DNA from 4 places in the Kitasatospora sp. NPDC022785 genome. Region 3 is predicted to be linked to each of the others. Evidence: riboswitches for the same ligand, from Rfam matches in the RefSeq annotation. Region 3 holds a riboswitch; each other region holds the start of a gene.
The links. Region 3 has a riboswitch for cobalamin ahead of nicT (Nickel transporter NicT). Riboswitches for the same ligand answer to the same signal wherever they lie in the genome.

Region 1 (5,377 bases), on a different contig from region 3:
GGCCGGCCAGAGTGAGCACGGCGGTGGTCCGGGCGAGACGCGGCGGGACGTCGGCGGTACGGCCGAAGCCGCGGGTGTCCATGGCGGCGGCGAGTGCCACCGAACGCTCCAACGCGCCCTCCAGAACGGGAATCCCGACGCTCAGCACGGCGGCGATGCCCCGGTCGGTACGCCCACGCAACCGGCGCGCGGCGCGCAGCCGCTGGACGTCGGCGACCAGGTTCGGCGCGAAGGTCATCGCCACCACGACGGCCACGCCCGCCTCGTAGAGCGCACCCGGTAGCGCACGCAGCAGACGGGCCGGGCTGGCGAGGGCGTTCGCGGCGCCGACGCAGACCAGCAGGGTGGCCAGCCGGAGTCCGTCGTAGAACGCGGCGAGCAGGCCCTCGACGGTGACCCGGCCGCCGATCCGCACACCCTGCGCCCAGGCGGGCAGCGGCACTTCGGGGAGGGTGAAGAGCACATGCGTGCCGGGGACCGGCGAACCGAGCAGCACGGCGAACACCAGGCGGATGCCCAGCACCAGCAGCCCCAGCCGAAGGAACGCGCCGTAGGAACGCGACCACGGCGCATCGCCGCGCCGCGCGGCCACCACGTAACCGGCCACGGCGACGAGGAGCAGCAGGAGGATCGGGTTGGTGGTCCGAGTGGCCGCCGCGCCCAGACCGAGCGCCCACAGCCACCAGGCCCCGGGGTGCAGCTGGCGGGGGCCGATGGGCGGGCGGCGAGCGGCGCGGGGGGCGCGGGGCGGGCCGGCGGCGCGGGGTGTGGTCACGGGGGAGGGGGTCCAGGTCGGGGGTGGGCGGGTTGGGGCGGCATGGTGCCGGGGCGGACAGCGGGCGTTGGGCGGCGCCCGGAGTAGGAAGTCGGACGGGCCGGCTTCCTACTCCGCCTTGGTCGTACGGGCGGTCATTTTCTGTAGACCGGTCGTCATAAGTAGACCGGTCGATATAGATAGGCCGGTCGGTATATGTGGACCGGTCGACATATTCGGGCGCCCGCTTCAGCGGCGGCGACGCGCTTGCCAGACGGCGCCCGCGGCCAGGACGGCGATGAGCGCGGCGCCGGCGATCATGCCGGGGTTCGGGCCGCCGGTGCCGGGCGAGTCGTCGTTGCGCGCGGCGCCAGTAATGGCGTCGGCGGAGGAACGGTCGGAGGGCTGATCGGAGGGCCGGCCTGCTGCGCCGAGCTGGTCGGCACAGCCTGCCTTCGGGTGGCCGGCGATGGCGCAGAGCAGCCCGCTGGTGTCGTACCGCAGCGGCGGGGCGACGGTGGCCAGCACCTCGGCCGAGCTGGCGTTGCCGGGTACGACGGCGCAGGCGGTACGGGGCCCCGGCGGGGTCTCGCCGCCGGCGTCGGCGGCGGTGCCGAAGTCCAGGACGACGCCAACGCGTTTCCGCCCCTGCTGCGCGGGCGTGCCGCCGCAGACGGTGGCGAAGTCCGGGGCGGTGCCGGGGCGGGCGGCGTCCCGGCCGCCGTCGGGGCTGACGGCGAAGCGCCATCCGTCCACGCCACCGTCCGGCGGCACGTACACGGAGGGCCCCTGCTGCTGGTAGGCCCACCCGCCGTCGGACCACTTCCAGAACGACCAGTACCGGTACCCGGCGGCCTGCGCCGGCGCGGCCGCGAGCACCAGCAGGATCAGCACCCCGGCCACCACCCCGGCGACGAACCGGACGAGAGCGGGCGCCACCCGTCGGCAGTGGCCGGGAGCAGCGGGTGCCGCGGTGGATCCTGCCGGAGCAGCTGCTGCTGGGGCGGCGGCTGCCGGGGGGCCCGGTGCCGCGGCTGCTGCTGCCGGGCTCACCGGTGCCGGCGTGGTCGGGCTGGTCACGGCTTCGGGCCGCGCTTGCGCTGAATGCTCAGGACCACGCCGCCGCCGATGCCGATGAGCAGGCCGATGCCGATCGGCCACCACTGGCTGATGCTGCCGTCCTTCTTCCCCTTCGCCGGCGCGGAGGCCGTGGCGGAGGCGGTCGCCTTGGGCACCGGGCCGAGGGCGGTCAGCTGGGCGACGAGGTCGCCGCCGAACGAGGCCGGGTCGCGCTGGGCGGCCTGGGCGACGAGCAGCAGGGTGGCGGTGGCGGAGGCGTCGGTGCCGCCCTTGGTCCAGGTGGTGCCCTCCTTGGCCAGCCAGTCCACCGCGCCGGCGGCCTGCTGCGGGTGGCCGCCCTGGATCAGGCCGAGCGCGGCCCAGGCGGTGGCGGTGTAGTCGGGGGTCGGGGCGGCGCCGGGGGTGGTGAGGGTGAGGTGCTGCCCGCCGGCGGCGAGCTGAGCGGTGAGGTAGGCGCCCGCGGCCTCGCCGGAGTCGGCGCGCGGCACGGCCGTCGGCGCCGAGCCGGCCGCGCCGGTGGAGCCGTCCGCGCAGGTGAGCGCCTTGGGCGCGGCGTCGGTCCGGTTGGTGTTGGTGACCGGCAGCTTCCCGCCGACGGCGGCCAGCGAGGCCTGGCCGGTGGCGAGGGCGTTCGGTTCGAGCGCACCGTCCGGCTTGGGCTGGTAGGCGAAGGCGCCGCGCTGGTCGGCGGGGGCGGCGCAGCCGAGCTGGAAGAGCGCCAGCCCGTCGAAGGCGCTCTTGCCGGCCTTGGCGACGCCGGCCGGGTCCACCTTGGCGGCGAGCAGGGCGTTGACGGCGAGGCCGGTGGAGTCGGCGTCGCCGGGGCTGCCGGGGTTGTAGGCCCAGCTGCCGTCCGCGTTCTGGTTGGCCTTGAGCCACTGGACGCCCTTGTCGACGGCGTCCTGGTGCCCGCCGAGTGCGACCAGCGCCTGGACGGCGACGGCGGTCGCGTTGCTGTCCCCGGTCGCGGCGGCGCAGGCGGCCGTGGTGTCCGCACGGAAGGACTGCCAGCCGCCGTCCGCGCACTGCTGGCCGGTGAGCCAGGAGACGGCGGAGTCGGCGGGCGTCACCTTGGCGCCCGCCAGTGCGGTGAGGGCGAGCGACTGCCGCCACACCCCGTCGAACGTCGGGTCGCCCTTGCCGTACAGGCCCTCGGGGACGGCCGCGGCGCTGGGTGAGGGGCTGTCGGCGAGGGCCGGCACGGCGGCGGCGCCGGTGAGCAGCGTGGCGGTCAGGGCGGCGGCGCCCAGGCGGGCGGCGGTGAGCATGGTGGAGGTGAGCCTTTCGGTGAGCGGTGGTGGCCCGGGTGGGCCGATCCGTAGACCTCGACGGGTGCCGGGCGCGGGTGTGCCCGGTGTGGCCGCTCGCCCCTCCCCGGGCATTCCGACTCGCCCGGCCGTCCAGCGCCGGGCTCACGGTTGCGGGGTCAGTGCCGGATTCGCACCGGCTTTCCCCGGAGGAGAAGCGGGATGGAATTGTCCTGCGGCTCGACTCTAGCGGCCGCGCGGGGGCTGCCGAACCGGCCCGGGCGAGAACAGGTTCCACTTGGGCGGCGGGCACCGCCACCGATCGGGGCGAGCACCGGCGAACGGCCGCACGGCAGCGGTGAGCCGGCGGCCGGCAGGCGGCCGACCGGCGTCACGGCAGGGTGAGCAGCCGGGCGGCGGTGTGCAGGTCGGCGCGGACCTCGGCGATCGAGGAGCGGCCGGAGAGCCAGGACACCAGCGCCGAGTGCCAGGTGTGCTCGATCACCCGGACGGCGGCACGCTGGCTCTCGGTGGGCGGACCGGACTGGCCGATCGCGTCCAGGATCAGCTGTCCGGTGGCGGTGCTCACGAGGTCCACCTCGGTGCTGACCGAGCGGTCCGCGAAGGAGAGCGCCCGGACCATCGCCTCCGCCAGCAGTGGTTCGCGCTGGAGCGCGTGGAACGCGCGGGTGAGTGTCTCGGCGACCCGCGGGGCCGGTTCGAGCTCGGCCGGAGGGTGCCGCCGGACGTGCTCCTGGAGGCTCTGCAACTGCTCCAGCATGACCGCGACCAGCAGATGTACCTTCGACGGGAAGTACCGGTACAGGGTGCCGAGCGCGACCTGCCCGCCCTCCGCGACCTCCCGCATCTGCACCGCGTCGTACCCGCCGCGGGCCGCCAGCGCGGTCGCGGAGCGCAGGATCCGCCGCCGCCGTTCGGCCTGCCGGGCGGTCAGCGGCGGGCCGTCGGGGTGCGGTGCGGGGGTCGGTGCGGAGCGCGGCGCGGGGTGCGCCGCGGCGGGCGGCGCAGGGTGTGGTGCGGCGGGCGACGGCAAGGGTGCTCCCGGTGCGCGAGAGTGGCGGGGTGCTCCTGAAGTGCCGGAGCATGTCCGGAACGGTTCCGGAGCAGGTCCGTCCGGCCGGTCCGGCGGAGCTGGTCCGGCAGGTCGGGCGGGTGATCCGGCGTGGCGTGAATCACCAGCCCTGGCTCCTGACGAGAAGCTACGGGCCGGTATCTTCGAGGTCTCTCATTGTTCACATGGTCAGTGGCGAACTCCACCTCACACTGAAACCTGATCTACTTTACCGACCGGCAGCACACCTAGTAGCAGAGATGGGGGCCGAGGATGACCGCGCGACCGCTGCGGATTGCCCTCCTGTCGTACCGCGGCGACCCGTTCTGCGGCGGCCAGGGCGTCTACGTACGGCACCTCTCCCGTGAACTGGCCAGGCTGGGCCACCACGTGGACGTGATCGGCGCCCAGCCGTACCCCGTACTGGACGAGGTCGAGGGCCCCGGCTCGGTCCGGCTGGTCGAGCTGCCCAGCCTGGACCTCTACCGCGCCGACGACCCCTTCCGCACACCGGACCTCGCCGAGTACCGCGGCCCGGTGGACGTGCTGGAGGTCGCCACGATGCACACCGGCGGCTTCCCCGAGCCGCTGACCTTCTCGCTGCGCGCCCGTCGGTACCTTGCCCTGCACAAGGGCCGCTACGACGTCGTGCACGACAACCAGACCCTCGGTTACGGCCTGCTCGGCCTCGGGCGGCACGGGTTCCCGCTGGTCACCACGATCCATCACCCGATCACCGTGGACCGGCAGCTGGAGCTGGACGCGGCCCCCACCAGACTCCGGCGGCTGTCGCTGCGCCGCTGGTACGCCTTCACCCGGATGCAGCGCCGGGTGGCCGCCCGGCTGGAGCACATCATCACCGTCTCCGGCAGCTCGAAGCGGGAGATCGTCGAGCACCTGGGCGCCGCGCCCGGCGCGGTCTCGGTGGTGCCGATCGGCGCCGACACCCGGCTCTGGTCGCCGTCGGAGACGGTGCGGCGGATGCCCGGCCGGATCGTCACCACCTCCAGCGCGGACGTCCCGCTCAAGGGGCTGGTGTACCTGGTGGAGGCGCTGGCCAAGGTCCGCACCGAGCGGGACGCGCACCTGGTCGTGGTCGGCAAGCCGCAGAAGGAGCAGGGGCCGGTCACCGAGGCGGTGCGCCGCTTCGGCCTGGAACGGCACATCGAGTTCCGCAGCGGCCTGACGGACCAGGAGCTGGTCGACCTCTACCGCTCGGCCGAG
Region 2 (5,377 bases), on a different contig from region 3:
GCCGCTGCCCGCGCCCTGAGCGCCGGCTCCAGGCCGCGCTCGCGCAGCCAGGCCAGGTCGGCGACGGTGGCGCGGGTGCCGGGCAGCACGACCAGGTCGGCGTCGGCCAGCTCCTCGGGCCGGGTGGCCCAGCGGACCAGGACGCCCGGCTCCTGGGCCAGCGCGTCCAGGTCGGTGAAGTTGGAGAGCCGGGGGAAGCGCACCACGGCCACCCGCAGCACGTCCGCGCCGAGCGGCCCGCGGCCGGCGGTCCGGTCGACCACGGTCGACAGGTCGAGCGAGTCCTCGGCGTCCAGCCAGAGGTCCGGCAGCATCGGCAGGGTGCCCAGCACCGGGCGGCCGGTCAGCTCGCGCAGCATCTCCAGGCCGGGCGCGAGCAGCCGCGCGTCGCCCCGGAACTTGTTGACGAACCAGCCGGCCACGTGCCGCTGGTCCTCGGCCGAGAGCAGCGCCAGCGTCCCGTACATCGCGGCGAACACGCCGCCGCGGTCGATGTCGCCGACCACCACGACCGGCAGCCCGGCGGCGGTGGCCAGGCCCATGTTGGCGATGTCGCGGTCCCGCAGGTTGATCTCGGCGGGCGAGCCGGCGCCCTCGCAGACCACCACGTCGTAGCGGCGGCGCAGGTCGGCCAGGCACTCCAGGGCGCGCTCCAGCAGGACGGGCTTGCGTTCGCGGTAGTCCAGCGCGCCCACCTCGGCGACCGGTCGGCCGAGCAGCACCACCTGGCTGCGGCCGTCCGCGCCCGGCTTGAGGAGCACCGGGTTCATCGCCGCCTCGGGCTCCACCCTGGCCGCCTGGGCCTGCATCGCCTGGGCGCGGCCGATCTCGGCACCGTCGGCGGTGACGAAGGAGTTCAGCGACATGTTCTGCGCCTTGAACGGCGCCACGGCGACACCCTGCCGGGCCAGCCAACGGCAGATGCCCGCGGTGACCACGCTCTTGCCCGCGTCCGAGGTCGTTCCGGCGACCAGAAGCGCGTTGCTCATGCGTTCCCCCTCCTTCTCGTGAAAGCCCGGATCACCAGGTGCCCGGCCACGGTCGTACCCAGTGCCAGCGCGCCCACCCGACGGGAGAGCCGGCAGGCGCGCTCGATGTCGTCCACCGTCACCGGCCGCAGCTCCTCGCCCAGCACCGGCCGGTGCTCGATGCGCTCGCCGTAGCGCAGGGTGCCCCCGAGCCGGACGCCCACCGCTCCGGCGAAGGCCGACTCGGCCTGGCCCGCGTTGGGGCTCGGGTGCGCGGAGCCGTCCCGCCGCCAGACCCGCCAGGCGGTCCGGGGCTCGGGCGCGGCGGCCACCGTGAGCAGGGCGGTCAGCCGGGCGCCCGGCCAGCCCGCCACGTCGTCCAGCCGCGCCGAGGCCCAGCCGAACCGGGCGTGCCGCGGCGAACGGTGGCCGACCATCGCGTCCAGGGTGTTGACGGCCCGGAACGCCAGCAGCCCGGGCGTGCCCGCGACCGCGCCCCAGACCAGCGCGTTCACCACGGCGTCGGCGGTGTTCTCGGCGACCGACTCGACCACCGCGCGGGCGATCTGCTGTCCGTCCAGCGCACTCGGGTCGCGCCCGCACAGGTGCGGCAGCCGCGCGCGGGCCGCCGTCAGATCGCCCGCGGCCAGCGAGCGGCCGATGGTCCGGGCCTCACGGGTCAGCGAGGTGCCGCCGAGCACCGTCCAGGTCGCGGCGGCGGCCAGCGCGGCCCGGCCCAGTGGCCGGCGGCCGACGACGCGCTCGGCGGCCACCGCGCCGGCGGCGACGGTGCCCACGCAGAGCGCGGTGTAGGCGGCGCCGGCGGCCCGGTGGTCGCGCCAGAGGCGCTGCTCCAGCCGGCCGGCCGCGCTGCCGAAGACGGCCACCGGGTGGCCGCGGCGCGGGTCGGCGAACCGGGCGTCGGCGAGATACCCCGCGACGGCGCCCAGCGCGAAGGCGGCGGCGCGGGTCAGCGGGCGCACGGCGGACAGCAGAGGGCTCGGAGGGGCGGGGCAGCCTGCATGGCGTGCGAGTCCTCACTCAGGGTCCGCGCCCTGGATCGACGTACCGGGGGCGAGAGTCTCCTGGCTTCCGGGTCGAACGCACTCCCGGGCCTTCCAGCGGCTTCTGACGGCCCGCCGTGGCATCGTCCGGACGTGCTCCCCGGTGACAGTGGCGGGACCGCGCCGGACTCTCACCGGCTTCCTCTGCATGCCTCCGTATTGGCTGAAGGATCCCATCACGGGGCCGAACCGCGAGTCAACCAAGGTCACGGAGGGTTTGGTCACACGGTCTCCGCGTTTCCCGCCCCGTTCCCGTCCCCGTCGCTACCTCCGATCGCCACCCCCCGCAGGGGCATGACAGCCTGTGCGATCGTCCAGCGGCCTGTAGGCCCCTACAGTCGCGCTTCGTGTGTTCGGCGGCTGGGGCGGTCCGACCGCCGACCCCTACCGTCGGGCCATGCGACGAAGACAGCCCCCCGCCGTGCCCCCGGTGCCCTTCTCGCCCGCGGCCGCCCGCGCGCATCGCGCCGGCCTCGGCCTGACCCCCGAGCGGGTGGCCGAGGGCATGGCCGCGCACGGGGTGCGGCTGCTGTCCGCCCATGTGCTCGGCTGGGAGAGCGGCGAGCTGCGCCCGACCGAGGAGGAGTTCATCGCGCTGGCCCGCGCCCTCTGGTGCCCGCCCGCCCAGCTGATGGGCGTCCGCCCGGCCGGGCTGAGGGACTTCCGGGTCGCCCGCGAGCTCAACCAGGAGAACGCGGCCGGCAGGATCGGCATGGCCCTGCACCACTACCGGCGGGCCGAGGCCACCGGCGTCTGGGACGGCGACCAGGAGCAGACGTACGCACTCGCCCAGGTGCTCGGCCTGACCCTGCGCGAACTGGTCGCCGTGACGGGCCGTCGGGACGAGCTCGACCAGCGGCTGCGGCAGTGCGTGGACGGCCGCTGGCAGGCACACGTCCGGGCGATCGGCCGGATCGTGCCGGTGCACGAGGGCGACCTCGCCGCCGTGCTGACGGCGCTGCAGAACGAGAACCAGGTCTCCTCCCACTGGGGCGCCGGCAGCTGGGGCTCCCCGGCTCCGGCGGCGCGGAGCGCGCAGCCGGAGCAGCCGCTCGGCGAGCGGTTCTGGGAGTTGCTCGGGCGGCTGGAGACCGAGATCCCGGTCTGAGGGGCTCTCCCGCCCACGCATGCGAGCGCCGTCCCGCCTGCGCGTGCGAGCGCCGACCCGTCCCGCCCACGCATGCGAGCGCCGTCCCGCCTGCGCGTGCGAGCGCCGACCCGTCCCGCCCACGCATGCGAGCGCCGTCCCGGCACGGGCCCGGTATGACCCGGACGGCCGTGCCCGGTGGCCGGGCGCCGCCCCCGCGAGTGGACTGGTGGGTACAGTGCCCAGTCCACGACCAACAGAGCGGGGAGCGATATGCGTTGGGGAACCGCAGCCGCCGTGGCGGCCGCCGCCGTCGGTGCCGGGGCCGCCGTACTGGTCATCGGCCGAAGGGCCTCCGAGCGGATGGTCCGCCCGTCGGCGGCCCGGGGGCGGGCCGCCGGCCCCGTCCTGGTCCAGGCCCTCGCCCCCGGGCGCGTCACCTTCACCCGCAGCCCGGAGAGCATCCGCCCCGGCCGCTGGGCCGTCGAGTGGGGCGACAACGGGCACGCCGTGGTGGACGAGATCCTGCACGGCGACGAGCGGGGCGTCACCCGGCGGCTGGCCCGCGCGGACCGCGGCATCCTGACGCCCGGCACTGCGGTCCGCTTCACCCCCCGCGTCCACCTCGGTGACCCGACCAGTGCCCTCGGCCTGCCGTTCACCGAGACCACCGCGGCGGGCGAGCTGGGCGCCTTCCCGGCCTGGTACGTCGACGGCAAGCGCGGGACCTGGGTCGTGCTGATCCACGGCGCCGGCGCCGACCGGCAGCAGACTCTCCCGGTGCTTCCGCTGCTGGACCGGCTCGGCCTGCCCGCCCTGGCCGTCACCTACCGCGGGGACGCGGGCGCGCCCGCCTCCCCGGACGGCCTCGGCCACTTCGGCGAGACCGAGTGGCGGGACGTCGAGGCGGCCGTGCGGCTCGCCCTGGACAGCGGCGCCGGGCGGATCATCCTCTACGGCTGGTCGGTCGGCGCCACCATCGCCCTGCAGACCGCCGCCCGGTCCGCCTGGGCCTCCTCGATCAGCGGCCTGATCCTGGACTCGCCCGTCCTCGACCTGCCCGCCACCGCCCGCCGGGGTGCCGCCCGGGCCGGCTTCCGCGGCGCCGCCGCCGAGCTGGGCGCCCTCGCGGCGGAGGGCCGCACCGGCGTCGACCTGGCCGACTTCGCGCGGATCGCGGACGGTACCGACCTGCGGGTGCCCACCCTCGTCCTGCACGGCCCGGACGATCCGGTGGCGCCCTGGCAGGCCGCCGCCCGGCTCGCCGGCCGCCGCTCCGACGTGGTCGGACTCCAGTCCGTCCCCGGCGGCGACCACGCGGCCCTCTGGAACGCCGATCCGGCCCGCTACGAGGAACACCTCCGCCGCTGGCTCACGCCGCTCCTCTGATCCCCGGTGGCGCCCCCGGCGGCGCCCCGGCGGCCGAGCCGTGCCGCCGGGGCGCCGTGCCGCCTTCACCGGCCGTCTCCGTGGCCTCCTCGCCCCCTCCTCTTCCTCCTCCCACCCGTCACCGCGTTTGCATGACGTGCCCACGCCACACAGATCCGGCCAGGCGGTTTGGCCTCTGTTGCCCGATCTTGTGGACCCCCCGCGCCCGCCTCCCGGTGCCCGTGGCGAACCGGATGTGACAGAAGGCCGGTACAAGGGGAAGACTGCACGACGTGACGTCTCGGAACCCGCGCGACCGTGATGCCCCGCTCCCGCCGACGATCGGTTCCGGTGCGACGGTTACCCGTCTCCCCGGAACGGCCCACCACCCCGCCGGCGCCCGGCCGGGCGGCCCCGGCGTACCCCGCCGACGAGGCCCCGCACCCGCTCCCGGCCGTGGCCGGGTCCCGGTGCCCGAGGGCTTCCCCGCTCCCGCCGAGCTCGCGCCGCTGGCCCGGCGGATGCTGGTCGACGCCGTCCGGATCGCCCGTTGGGCCGGTGAGCTCGCCGAGGTCGACAAGCGTGGCGAGCTGCTCCCCGAGGACGCCCGCGCGGCCGGCCGCGCGCTGGCCATGACGGTCGGCGCCGCCGCCAACGCGTGGGGCCAGGCCCTGCTGGTCGGCCTGGTCGAGGCCCGGGACGGCGGCGCCGCCCCCGGCTGGCGCCTGCACGCCTGGGAGCACGACGACGAGGCCGTGGTCCGCGGCTGGTCGGCGTTGTTCGACGCCTGGACACTGCTCGCCCCGGTGCCGCCGGCCGCCCTGCGCGGCGTCTTCGCGCTGCTCGCCGGGCAGGCCGTCGACCAGGCGCCGCAGCTGCTCTCCTTCCTG
Region 3 (5,377 bases):
CTGCTGCCCAGCCTGGACTCGGTGCTCAGCCGCAACGCCCGGCGCAGCGGCAACCGGCGGCTCAGCGACGAGGAGGTGGCCCGGATCCACGGGCGGATGGCCGGCTGGTACAACTCCGGGCTGCCGATCATCGACAACTCGCACCTGGACGTCGCCGCCACCGCCGCCGAGCTGGACCGGGTGATCCTGGCACGGCTGATGGGCATCCCGGTCCGCTGAGCCGCCTGGCCCCGGGCCCGCGCCCGGCCGGGCTGTCGGTGCCGGCTGCGATGATGGACGCGTCCTGTCGAACCACCCGGGGGAGCTGACGCCCGTGCCGGAAGGCCACATCATCCACCGCCTCGCCGCCGAGAACGCCAGGGCCTTCGGCGGCCGACCCGTCCGGGCCAGCAGCCCGCAGGGCCGGTTCGCCGACAGCGCCAACCTGGTCGACGGCCAGGTGCTGACGGGTGCCGAGGCCACCGGCAAGCACCTCTTCCTCGGCTTCGAGGGCGGCTCCTGGGTGCACATCCACCTCGGCCTGTACGGCGGGTTCACCTTCGGCGAGGGCCCGGCGCCCGAGCCGGTCGGCCTGGTCCGGCTGCGCCTGGAGAACGACGACTCCTATGCGGACCTGCGCGGCCCCAACACCTGCGCGCTGATCACCGGCGCCGAGAAGGCCGCCGTCGCGAACCGGCTCGGGCCCGACCCGCTGCGCGCGGACGCCGACCCGGAGCCGGCCTGGCGGCGGATATCCGGCAGCCGGACGACGGTCGCCGCGCTGCTGATGGACCAGAAGGTGCTGGCCGGCGTGGGCAACGTCTACCGTGCCGAGGTGCTGTTCCGGCACGGCATCAACCCGCACCGGGCCGGTCGCGACCTCACCCGCGCCGAGTGGGACGCGATCTGGGCCGACCTCGTCGCCCTGATGCACGAGGGCGTCGGCGCGGGCCGGATCGACACCGTCCGCCCCGAGCACACCCCCGAGGCGATGGGCCGTCCGCCCCGGGTGGACGACCACGGCGGCGAGGTCTACGTGTACCGCCGCGCCGCGATGCCCTGCCTGGTCTGCGGCACCGACGTCCGGACCGAGGAGCACGCCGCCCGGAACCTCTTCTGGTGCCCGACCTGCCAGCAGGCCTGAGGACCGCCCGGCCGGCGGGCCGACCAGGTCCGGGCGGTCCCCCGGCCGGCCGATCCGAGCCGCGCCGAGCCGAACAGCCCCGAACCGACCCGGCCTGAGGCTCGGTGGGTCGGCCGAGCCGGTCCGGGCAGGAGCCGTCAGCCGTCCGCCGGACAAGCCGTGTCAGCCGTCCGCCCGCTCGCGGGCGACCGACCAGGCGGCGGCTGCGCCGGCCAGGCAGAGCGGCGTGTAGAGCGCCAGGTTGAGCGCGTAGAAGACCGAGCCGGTGTCGGCTCCGATCCCGGCCGCCCAGACCAGCCCGGCCAGCCCGCGGGCGAGCATCCCGCCGGCCACCGCGCGAGGGCCCCAACGCAGCGCCACCGCGGGCACCCGGTGGGCCAGACCGTCCAGTACGCCGCCCCGGGCGAGTACCAGGGCCGCCCCCGTGAACAGCGCAGCGGCGAGCGGGAGGACGACCGGTGGGGTGAACGGCACGTCGGCGTTGAGCACGGCCTGGGAGAGCGACGCCCGCCCGGCCGCCGGCCAGGTGCTGCCGGTGGCCCAGTAGACGTGCAGCAGACCGTCGGTGGCGAGCACGGCGGCGACGGCGAGGGCGGCGGTACGGCGGCGGTTCATGGTGGTCCCCCAGGGGATGCGACGGTGTGTCACCCGCAGGAGCGGCCCCGCCCGCCGGACGTTCCCGTGGCGAGCGTCACACCGGGAAGTCGCCCGGGCGAGGGAACGTCCGGGCCTCCCGCCGCCTCTGATGCGGATGTGGATGGTCCCGACACCCGAACCGCGAGCGACCTCGCCGCCCTGGTCCGCGCCGCCCAGCGCGGCGACCAGCTGGCGGTGAGCGGACTGCTGGAGCTGGTCACGCCCTATGTCCGCCGGCTCTGCGGCCCGATCGCCCTGGACGACGGCCCCGACGCGACCCAGGAGGCGCTGATCGCCGTCTTCCGCAAGCTGGGCCAGCTCCAGGACCCGGCCGCGCTGTTCGGCTGGGTCCGCTCGATCGCCGTCCGGGAGGCCGTCCGGCACGTGAAGCGGGTCGCCCGCTGCGTCCCGGCCGACCTCTCCGAACTGCCCCGCCCCGGTGATCCGCAGCTGGCCACCGACATCGAGGACGTCCTCGCCCGGCTCAGCCCCGAGCACCGTGCCGTCCTGGTCCTGCGAGACCTGGAGGGCCTGGACGAGCGGTCCACCGCCGACCTGCTGGGCGTGGCGGCCGGCACCGTGAAGTCCCGGCTCTCCCGGGCCCGACTCAGCTTCCGAAGGGCGTGGCAGCAGTGAGCGCGCAGAACCCCTGGCCGGTGGCGGCCTTCGACCCGGTGCGCCGACTGCACGTCATCGCCGCCGTCACCCCCGGCGCCGACGTCCGCGAGACGGTGATCGACGCGCCGTTCGACCAGGTCTGGGCCGTCGCGGCGGACCTGGAGGACGGGCTGCCGCGCTGGCTGCCGGACCTCCGCTCCGTCCGCCTCACCGCGGGCCCGGCGGACGGCCGCGCCGAGGCCCTGGTGGTGGGCCACAGCCGGCTGCGGGCCCGTTTCGACGTCGAGCTGACGCCCGGCTGGTGCCTGATGCGCAGCCGCTTCCTGCTCGGCGGTATGGCCGCCCGCCCCGAGCCGGACGGCACCCGGTTCGCCTTCCTCGGCGCCTTCCGTCTCCCCGCCGCCGGCCTGGTCACCCGCGCCCTGCGGCCCGCCACCGACCCGCTGGCCCGGCGCTCGCTCCGCCGCTTCGAGCGCCTGGTGCGGGAGGTGTGACCCCGGTCGCGGGAGGGGTGACCCCGGTCGCCCGGAACGGTTGATGCCGGCTCAGGAGCCCCCGCCGGCCGGACACGCCCGGAGCGGCCGGTGGCCTCGCCCGGGGTGGTTTCCGGGCGGGTCGGCCGACGGGTGGGTCGGCCGACAGCTGGGTCAGCCGCGGCGGGTGGGTCAGCCGGCCGCAGCGGTGGGCCCGTGCCGGTCGGCCGCGGAGCCGTCGGCGCTGTCGGGCGCCGGCTCGTGGTGCTCGGCGGCGGCGCATTCGTCCAGCAGGGGGCGCATGGCATCGTCCACGAGCCGGTAGCGCACCACGCGTCCGTCCTTGTCCCCGGTGACCACGCCGGCCGTGCGGAGCAGTCGCAGCGCCTGTGAGACGGCGGGGTCGCGCATGCCGGTGGCGACGCCGAGGTCGGTGACGGCGAGCGGACCGGCGCGGTGCAGGGCGAGCAGCAGGGAGAGCCGCCCCGGGTCGGCGAGCAGTGAGAACCGCTCGGCCCAGGACCGGACGTGCCCGGTGTCGCCGATGGCGGCGATGGCCTCGCAGACCCGGTGCCCGTCGATGGTGCGCTGACCCGCGCGGTCGGCCGGTACGAGATGCATGAGGACATTCTCGCAGGCCCCGGTCTGTGATCCTGGACACCTGCGCAGGTGCGCAGCCTTGCAAGGGTGATGCGGGGACCCCTACCGTGTTGCCCGCCGTGGTGCTCGGGAAGACCGGTGACGAACCCTCAGGGGTTCAAGTCCGGAGCGGCCCTCGCCACTGTGATCGGGGGAGTCGTCCGTACCCACGACGCCACTGGGTGCCTCGCGCGCCTGGGAAGGCGGGTACGGAAGCCCCGTCAGCCAGGAGACCGGCCACGGCATCTCACGAACGACTTTCCACGAGGTGCTGGAGCGTGATCTGCAGATGACCGTGCCCGAAACCGCCGCTGCTCCGGCGGCGCCGTCCGTCCTGCCCACTTTCCGCTGGAGGCGGGAGGACACCGTCCGCACGGCCGGGTTGGTCGGTGTGATCCTGGCCATGCACGTGGTGGCGTTCGGGACGCTCATATTCCTGGTCGCCCCGGAGAAGTACGAGGTCGGCACCCAGGTCTTCGGGGTGGGCCTGGGCATCACCGCGTACACCCTCGGGATGCGGCACGCCTTCGACGCCGACCACATCGCGGTGATCGACAACACCACCCGCAAGCTGATGGCGGACGGCAAGCGCCCGGTCTCGGTGGGCTTCTGGTTCGCCCTCGGCCACTCCTCGATGGTGGTCATCATGGCCACCCTGGTGGCGGGCGGCGCGCAGCTGGCCAACACGCTGATGGACGACGAGTCGGCCACCCACCAGTGGCTCGGCGTGGTCGGCACCTCCGCCTCCGGCGCCTTTCTCTACCTGATCGGCGCGCTCAACCTGGCCGCCCTGTTCGGCATCCTGAAGGTGTTCCGCTCGATGCGGGCCGGGCAGTTCGACGAGGCCGAGCTGGAGGAGCACCTCAACTCGCGCGGCTTCCTGGCCCGGGTGCTGAACCGGGCGACCCGCTCGATCACCCGGCCCGGCCAGATGTTCCCGGTCGGCATGGTCCTCGGCCTCGGCTTCGACACCGCGACCGAGGTGACCCTGATGGTGATGGCCGGCTCCGGCGCGGCCTCCGGGCTGCCCTGGTACGCGATTGCCTGCCTGCCGCTGCTGTTCGCGGCGGGGATGAGCCTGTTCGACACGCTGGACGGGACGTTCATGAACTTCGCGTACCAGTGGGCGTTCTCCAACCCGGTGCGCAAGGTGTACTACAACCTGACCATCACCGGGCTGTCGATCGCGGTGGCGTTCATCATCGGCACCATCGAGCTGGTCGGGGTCCTGCACGAGAAGCTGGACCTCACCGACCCGGTCAGCGGCTGGATCGCGGACATCTCGCTGGACAACGTCGGCTACGCGATCGTCGGGCTGTTCGTGGTGGTCTGGGCGGCGGCGATCGCCTACTGGCGGGTCGCGGGGGTCGAGCAGCGCTGGAGCCCCCAGGCGGTGACGCCGGGCGCGGAGCCGGCCGCCTCGGATGCGGCCGCCCCGCAGGCCGCCGCGTCGGGCGTGGCAGCGTCGAAGGGCACCGCGTCGGAGGTCGCAGCGTCGAGGGCCACCGCGTCGGAGCCGGCCGCCTCGGAGGCGGCGAAGTAGCCCGTGAACCAGCCGGCGTCCGTCAGGCCGCCGCGAGCAGCAGTGTCCCGGCCACGGCGAGCCCGGCGCCGACCACCTGGACGGGGCGCAGCCGCTCCTTCAGTACCCCGCGGGCCATCAGCGCGGTGACCACCGGATAGAGCGAGGCCAGCACGGCGGCCACCGCGGCCGAGCCGCTGTGCGAGGCCATCGCGTACGTGCCGTTGGCGGCGACGTCGGCCACGCCGACCGCGGTGAGCGCGGGGAGCCTGTCCCGCAGGCCGGGCAGGAGCCGGCCACCGCGCCCGCCTTCGCTGTCGCGCCCGCCCTCGCTGTGGCCCCCGCTCTTGCTGCCGCGCAGGCTGA
Region 4 (5,377 bases), on a different contig from region 3:
TGACGGGCGCCGGCGCCGTGGCGGCGCCGGGCTCCCCCGCCCCGGCTGCTCCCGCCCCGGCCTCGCTCGACCGCTGAGCGCAGCGGCGCCGGCCGGGAGCCGGACCTCTCCGGACCTACCGGCACCACCGGCCCGGGGAGCCGGCCCCGGGCCCCGACCGCTCACCCCTGCGCTCCGGGGCCGGAACGCACCGGCCGCCCGGCCCAGGAGGGGCGGGCGGCCGGTACGCGCCGCCGCACGGTGCGGGTGGGGCGTCAGTTCTTGTCGTACATGCCGATCAGGTCGACGATCAGGTCGGTCGGCTGCCAGCCCCGGTTCCACACGTCGACCATCGAGGTGGTGCCGGTGCTCGCCTGGACGAGGTTCGCGACGGTGGCGTCCTTCGTCCAGTTCAGGACGGAGGAGTCCGGCGGGGTCGGCCGGACCGCCGTACCGTGCATGTAGTCGTTGATCGTGTTCGGATCCGGGGCGACCGAAAGGTGTCCGCTGCCCTGCGGGTTGGTGACGGTCGTGTTCAGGACGACTGCTTCGAGCGCCATGCCGGACGCCCCCATGAGCATGTTGCGGTAGTCCTGGCCGGCGAGCGGCCAGGGGTACGGCGTCCGCGAGTCACTGAGACGCTGGGGCTCGACCGGCAGGTAGGCGGCCTTGCCGTCGGCGCTGTAGTAGCCGGTGACGTCCACGATCACGTCGGCCGGGTCCCCGGCGTTGTTGCGGACGTTGATCCTGCCGTCCGGTCCGACCGGCACGATCACCGCGTTGGCGACCGTCTGTCCGGCGGTGAAGTTCACGCTCGACGTGGACGGCGCCTGCTGACCGCTCGGGAAGACCGTCAGGTTCCCGGCGCCCTGCGGGTCGGTCACCGTGACGTTGAGGGCCACGGCCGTCACGCCCTGGGCCGGCAGCCCGCCCTGGCCGGCGATCTGGACGCCGAAGGTGGTCTGGGCGGCGGCCTGGCCCTTGGCCGAGCCCAGCCCCTCCCGGGTGTCGACCAGCCGGGACGGCTTGACGGAGGTGTAGCCGTCGGCAGCCGAGCGGGTGAAGTAGCCCGTCACGTCGGCGATCAGGTCCACCGGGCCCGCGCTGCGATTGGCCAGCTCGACGTACCCGTCCTCGCCGACCGGCACGATCGCCAGGTTCGGCACCGTCTGTCCCGCCGCGAAGTTGACGTTCGAGGTGGCCGGCTGCGCCTTGCCGGAGGCGTACGCGATGACGTGCCCGGCCGCCGAGGTATTGGTGGCGGTGATGTTCAGGGCCACGGCGGTCACCCCGGCCGGGATGCCGGCGTTGCCGGCGATCTTCACCCGGGTCGTGGTGAGCGGGGCGACGGGGCCGCCGGCCGAGGTGCCGGTGCCGTTGCGGGTGTCCAGCAGCCGGGTGGGCGCGTGCGGGGTGAACTCGGAGCCGTCCACCGTGATGTCCTTGGTGGTGACGGAGGTCGTCTTGGTGAGCAGGTCGGTCGCCGTGACCGTGATCTTGTGGGCGCCGGCCTTGGCGTACCTGTGCTTGAAGTGCGCGAAGTCGCTGGCGGGGCCGAGGTCCTGGTCGGTGGTGCCGTCACCCCAGTCGACGTCGTACTGGACGCTTCGACCGGCCGGCTCCAGGTCGGTGTTGACGGTGGTCGCCAGGATGATGCTGTGCGCGTAGGTGTTGTAGGTGCCCACGCCGACGTCGAAGTGCGAGCTCTGTGCGCGTGCCGACGAGCCCGGTCCGTCCGGCGCGCTCTGGGCATCGGCGGTCTTGGCCCTGGCGCCCCGCGCCGTGGCGTCCTTCGCGGCGGCGCTCTCGGCCGCCTTCCGCCCGGCCGCCTCCTGCGTGTCGGGGTTCTGGGCGGAACCGGCCCCGGCCCCCGGGGTGGCGGTCGCTGCCCCGCCGGGGTTGACGGACGGACCCGCGGCCTGCGCCGTGGCGGGTACGAAGCCGACGGCTGCCGCGACGACGGCGGCGGCGATCATGATGCGGTGACGGTGCACCGGCCCCCCAATGCTGAACGTGTTCACAAAATTAGTGATCAGACTATATGTCTGGTGGTTCACGTCCGACGGGGCATTTCCGCTCCATGCGGCGTCCCCGTGAGCGGCGTGTCCGTGGGGGCGCGACCGGCGATCCGCCGGGCCGGCAACGCCGGGACCCGGCCGGCGGATCGGCCGGGCCGGAAGCGCCGCCCGCGCGGTGCGCAGCGGGGTCAGGCTGCGGCCACGGCCGGGCGGCGGGACAGGGCGTCGGAGGCCTTGGCCGTGGCGTAGAGCGATACGGCCAGCGCGAGGACGAGGACGGCGCCGGCGGCGAAGACGCTGCCGGAGGAGACGGCCTTGGCACTGCCGGCCTCGGTACGGGCCGAGCCGGCGATGAACGGCATGACCACGAGGACGGCGACGCCGAGGGCGACCTCGCCCCAGACGACCTTCGGGAAGTGCCGCAGGGTCAGGTGGAGGAGGGAGGAGGTGTCGTCGGCGAGGCGGGCCCGGGTGATGCGGGGCATCAGCCAGAACTGGTTGAAGGCGCCCGCGGCGACGAGGCCGGCGACCAGGAGGATCTTGACGAGCAGGGCGATGCCGTAGCCGGTGGTCCACAGCTGGGAGATCGCACCGACGTGCTTCCAGCTGAGCCAGAGGCCCGAGATGGTCACGGCGCCGACGCAGACCATGGCCACGAGGCTGAACCGGCGCCACATGTCGGCCCAGAGAAGGCCGGCGCCGTCGCCGAGCCGGCCCCGGGTGCCGGCGAGCGCGACCAGGAGGGCGAGGCCGCCGAGCCAGACGACGCCGGAGACGATGTGGGTCTGGTCGAAGGCGAGGTCGAGCCACTTGTCCAGGTCGGCGGGCTTGGTGGCGGGCACGGCGGCGATCAGGGTGACGGCCAGGGAGAGCGGCAGCGCGGTGAGGGCGATGGTGTCCGTGTGGCGGCGGACGGCCGGGACGAAGAGGGCGATGAGGACGGCGGCCGTCACGGCCAGGGCGGCGTTCTGGACGAGGTAGACGGTGCCCTGGGCGATCCAGGCGCCCTTGGCGGCCGGGGCGTGGAGGTAGTCCCAGATCCGGTCCGGGGCGAGGGCGTCGCCGAACGGCATGCCCTTGCCGGCGCGGGCGAGACGGGCGGCGAGCTGGAAGTAGCCGGCGGCCAGCAGCACCACCCCTGCCCAGGCGAGGTAGGTCGCCGATCTTCTTCGCAGGACCTCGGCGTCCTGGCCGCCGGTTTCCGCGGCGCGCAGCGCGGGGCGCACGGTGGTCGCGTACGTGACGGTGGCGCCGATGGCTCCGCTGAGGCCGATGAAGTAGCCGGCCTTGGTGAGGATCCGCCAGACCTGGGGCATGGTGTATCCGGCCGTGGTCGCGGCCGACAGGACGTGATGCATGAGGTGAGGCTAGCCTAAATAAGGGCGCCCTTATTCGCCTGGGTGGCACCGCTTGTTCAATCGTCATCATCTTGTGAGCTGCCGGCCGGTCGGCTCCCGCCCCGGCGCACCTCGCGCCGTTCCGCCTGGTGAGACGGCCGCCGGTGGGGCGGCCGGGGTTACCGCTCGCGGACGGCGGTCCCGGGCCCGGCGCCGAGCGGGTCCGGGCGCCCTCGGTGCCGACGGCAGCAGGCCCGTGATCCGGCCGGCCGCGGCCGAAGGCGTCCCGGAATGTGGATGAGTCGAGCGAATCCGTGTCCGCCGCCCACCGGATTCCCTATAGGCTGGCCGGGCAGCTGGTTCGCCCTGCCCGCCAGGCAGGCGCGTCGCAAGAGGGAACCCGGTGGGAATCCGGGACTGCCCCGCAGCGGTGAGTGGGAACGAACGCCGTCATACGCACTGGGCCCGGCCGGGTCTGGGAAGCGACGGCCAGTAGGTGTCCGCCCTTCACGGGCGGCCGTGCCCGCGAGTCCGAAGACCTGCCCGTTGCCCGCACGCGACCGATCGCGCGCGGCCATCCCGGTGACCTCGTGGGCGGGTCGGCGTACATACCAGGCGGGTTCGGCGCCGTTCGTGCGCTCGTGGCCCCGCCCGGTTCGTCACCCCTTCGCGCCTTCGTCCCGTCACCGGGGACCACAGGAGACAGGCTCGCGAAGGAGAGTCCCTTGACAGCGAAGTCCGCAGCCGCGGCAACCCGGGCCACCGTCCACGGCTACCCCCGGCAGGGCCGGAACCGGGAGCTCAAGAAGGCGATCGAGGGGTACTGGAAGGGTGCGGTCACGGCCGACGCCCTCCTGACCACCGCCGCCGACCTGCGCCGGGAGAACTGGCAGCAGCTCGCCGAGGCCGGCATCCGGGAAGTCCCCACCGGCGACTTCTCGCTCTACGACCACGTGCTGGACGCCACCGTCGCCGTCGGCGCGATTCCCGCCCGCCACCGCGCGGCGGTCGACGCCGACGCGCTGCACGGCTACTTCGCCATGGCGCGCGGCACCCAGGACGTCGCGCCGCTGGAGATGACCAAGTGGTTCGACACCAACTACCACTACCTGGTGCCCGAACTCGGCCCCGACACCGTCTTCACCGCGAACCCGGCCAAGCAGGTGGCCGAGCTGCGCGAGGCCGTCGCGCTCGGCCACGACGCCCGCCCGGTGCTGGTCGGACCGGTCACCTACCTGCTGCTCGCCAAGCCGGCGCCCGGGGTGGCGGAGGACTTCCGGCCGCTCACCCTGCTCGACCGGCTGCTGCCCGTCTACGCCGCGCTCCTCGCCGACCTGCGCGCCGCCGGCGCCGCGTGGGTGCAGCTGGACGAGCCCGCGCTCGTCCAGGACCGCACCCCGGCCGAGCTGAACGCCGCCGCCCGCGCCTACCGCGACCTCGGCGCCCTCGCCGACCGGCCCAAGCTGCTCGTCGCGAGCTACTTCGACCGCCTCGGCGAGGCCCTGCCCGTGCTCGCCAAGGCGCCGGTCGACGGCCTCGCACTGGACTTCACCGGTCCGGCCGCCGGCAACCTCGACGACCTCGCCGCCGTCGGCGGACTGCCCGGCAAGCGCCTGGTCGCCGGTGTGGTCGACGGCCGCAACGTCTGGATCAACGACCTGCAGAAGTCGCTGACCACCCTGGCGACCCTGCTCGGCCTGGCCGGCACCGTCGACGTCGCGCCGTCCTGCTCCCTGCTGCACGTCCCGCTGGACGCCGCCGCCGAACACGACCTGGACCCGCAGATCGCCCGCTGGCTCGCCTTCGCCCGCCAGAAGGCCGGCGAGACCGCGCTGCTCGCCCGCGGCCTGCGCGAGGGCACCGACGCGATCACCGCCGAACTCGCAGCCAACCGCGCCGTCCTCGCCTCCCGTGCCGGCTCGCCGATCACCCGCGACCCGGCCGTCCGCGCCCGCACCGCCGCCGTCACCGAGGCCGACGGCCGCCGGGCCCAGGCCTACCCCGAGCGCGCCGAGGCCCAGCGCGCCCGGCTCGGCCTGCCGC

Region 1: another riboswitch for cobalamin. It lies ahead of ACZ3YO_RS00475 (prenyltransferase/squalene oxidase repeat-containing protein); the one in region 3 lies ahead of nicT (Nickel transporter NicT).
Region 2: another riboswitch for cobalamin. It lies ahead of ACZ3YO_RS32195 (cobalamin biosynthesis protein); the one in region 3 lies ahead of nicT (Nickel transporter NicT).
Region 4: another riboswitch for cobalamin. It lies ahead of metE (5-methyltetrahydropteroyltriglutamate--homocysteine S-methyltransferase); the one in region 3 lies ahead of nicT (Nickel transporter NicT).

Annotation. Positions count from the first base shown of each region.
Region 1 covers NZ_JBVHHB010000001.1:104,636-110,012, forward strand. The annotation lists gene ACZ3YO_RS00465 (CbiQ family ECF transporter T component) at 1-775, opposite strand, end outside; gene ACZ3YO_RS00470 (SCO2322 family protein) at 1,004-1,693, opposite strand; gene ACZ3YO_RS00475 (prenyltransferase/squalene oxidase repeat-containing protein) at 1,831-3,102, opposite strand; cobalamin riboswitch at 3,191-3,311, opposite strand; gene ACZ3YO_RS00480 (TetR family transcriptional regulator) at 3,473-4,135, opposite strand; gene ACZ3YO_RS00485 (glycosyltransferase family 4 protein) at 4,427-5,377, shown strand, end outside.
Region 2 covers NZ_JBVHHB010000027.1:84,826-90,202, reverse strand. The annotation lists gene ACZ3YO_RS32200 (cobyric acid synthase) at 1-989, opposite strand, end outside; gene ACZ3YO_RS32195 (cobalamin biosynthesis protein) at 986-1,951, opposite strand; cobalamin riboswitch at 2,045-2,205, opposite strand; gene ACZ3YO_RS32190 (helix-turn-helix domain-containing protein) at 2,430-3,140, shown strand; gene ACZ3YO_RS32185 (alpha/beta hydrolase) at 3,393-4,508, shown strand; gene ACZ3YO_RS32180 (hypothetical protein) at 4,958-5,377, shown strand, end outside.
Region 3 covers NZ_JBVHHB010000002.1:329,218-334,594, reverse strand. The annotation lists gene ACZ3YO_RS04800 (AAA family ATPase) at 1-219, shown strand, start outside; gene ACZ3YO_RS04795 (Fpg/Nei family DNA glycosylase) at 314-1,123, shown strand; gene ACZ3YO_RS04790 (DUF3995 domain-containing protein) at 1,286-1,738, opposite strand; gene ACZ3YO_RS04785 (RNA polymerase sigma factor) at 1,877-2,395, shown strand; gene ACZ3YO_RS04780 (SRPBCC family protein) at 2,383-2,871, shown strand; gene ACZ3YO_RS04775 (ArsR/SmtB family transcription factor) at 3,043-3,471, opposite strand; cobalamin riboswitch at 3,554-3,745, shown strand; gene nicT (Nickel transporter NicT) at 3,779-5,032, shown strand; gene ACZ3YO_RS04765 (EamA family transporter) at 5,055-5,377, opposite strand, start outside.
Region 4 covers NZ_JBVHHB010000015.1:86,104-91,480, forward strand. The annotation lists gene ACZ3YO_RS22960 (cytosine permease) at 1-77, shown strand, start outside; gene ACZ3YO_RS22965 (PKD domain-containing protein) at 255-1,973, opposite strand; gene ACZ3YO_RS22970 (CopD family protein) at 2,186-3,355, opposite strand; cobalamin riboswitch at 3,675-3,895, shown strand; gene metE (5-methyltetrahydropteroyltriglutamate--homocysteine S-methyltransferase) at 4,060-5,377, shown strand, end outside.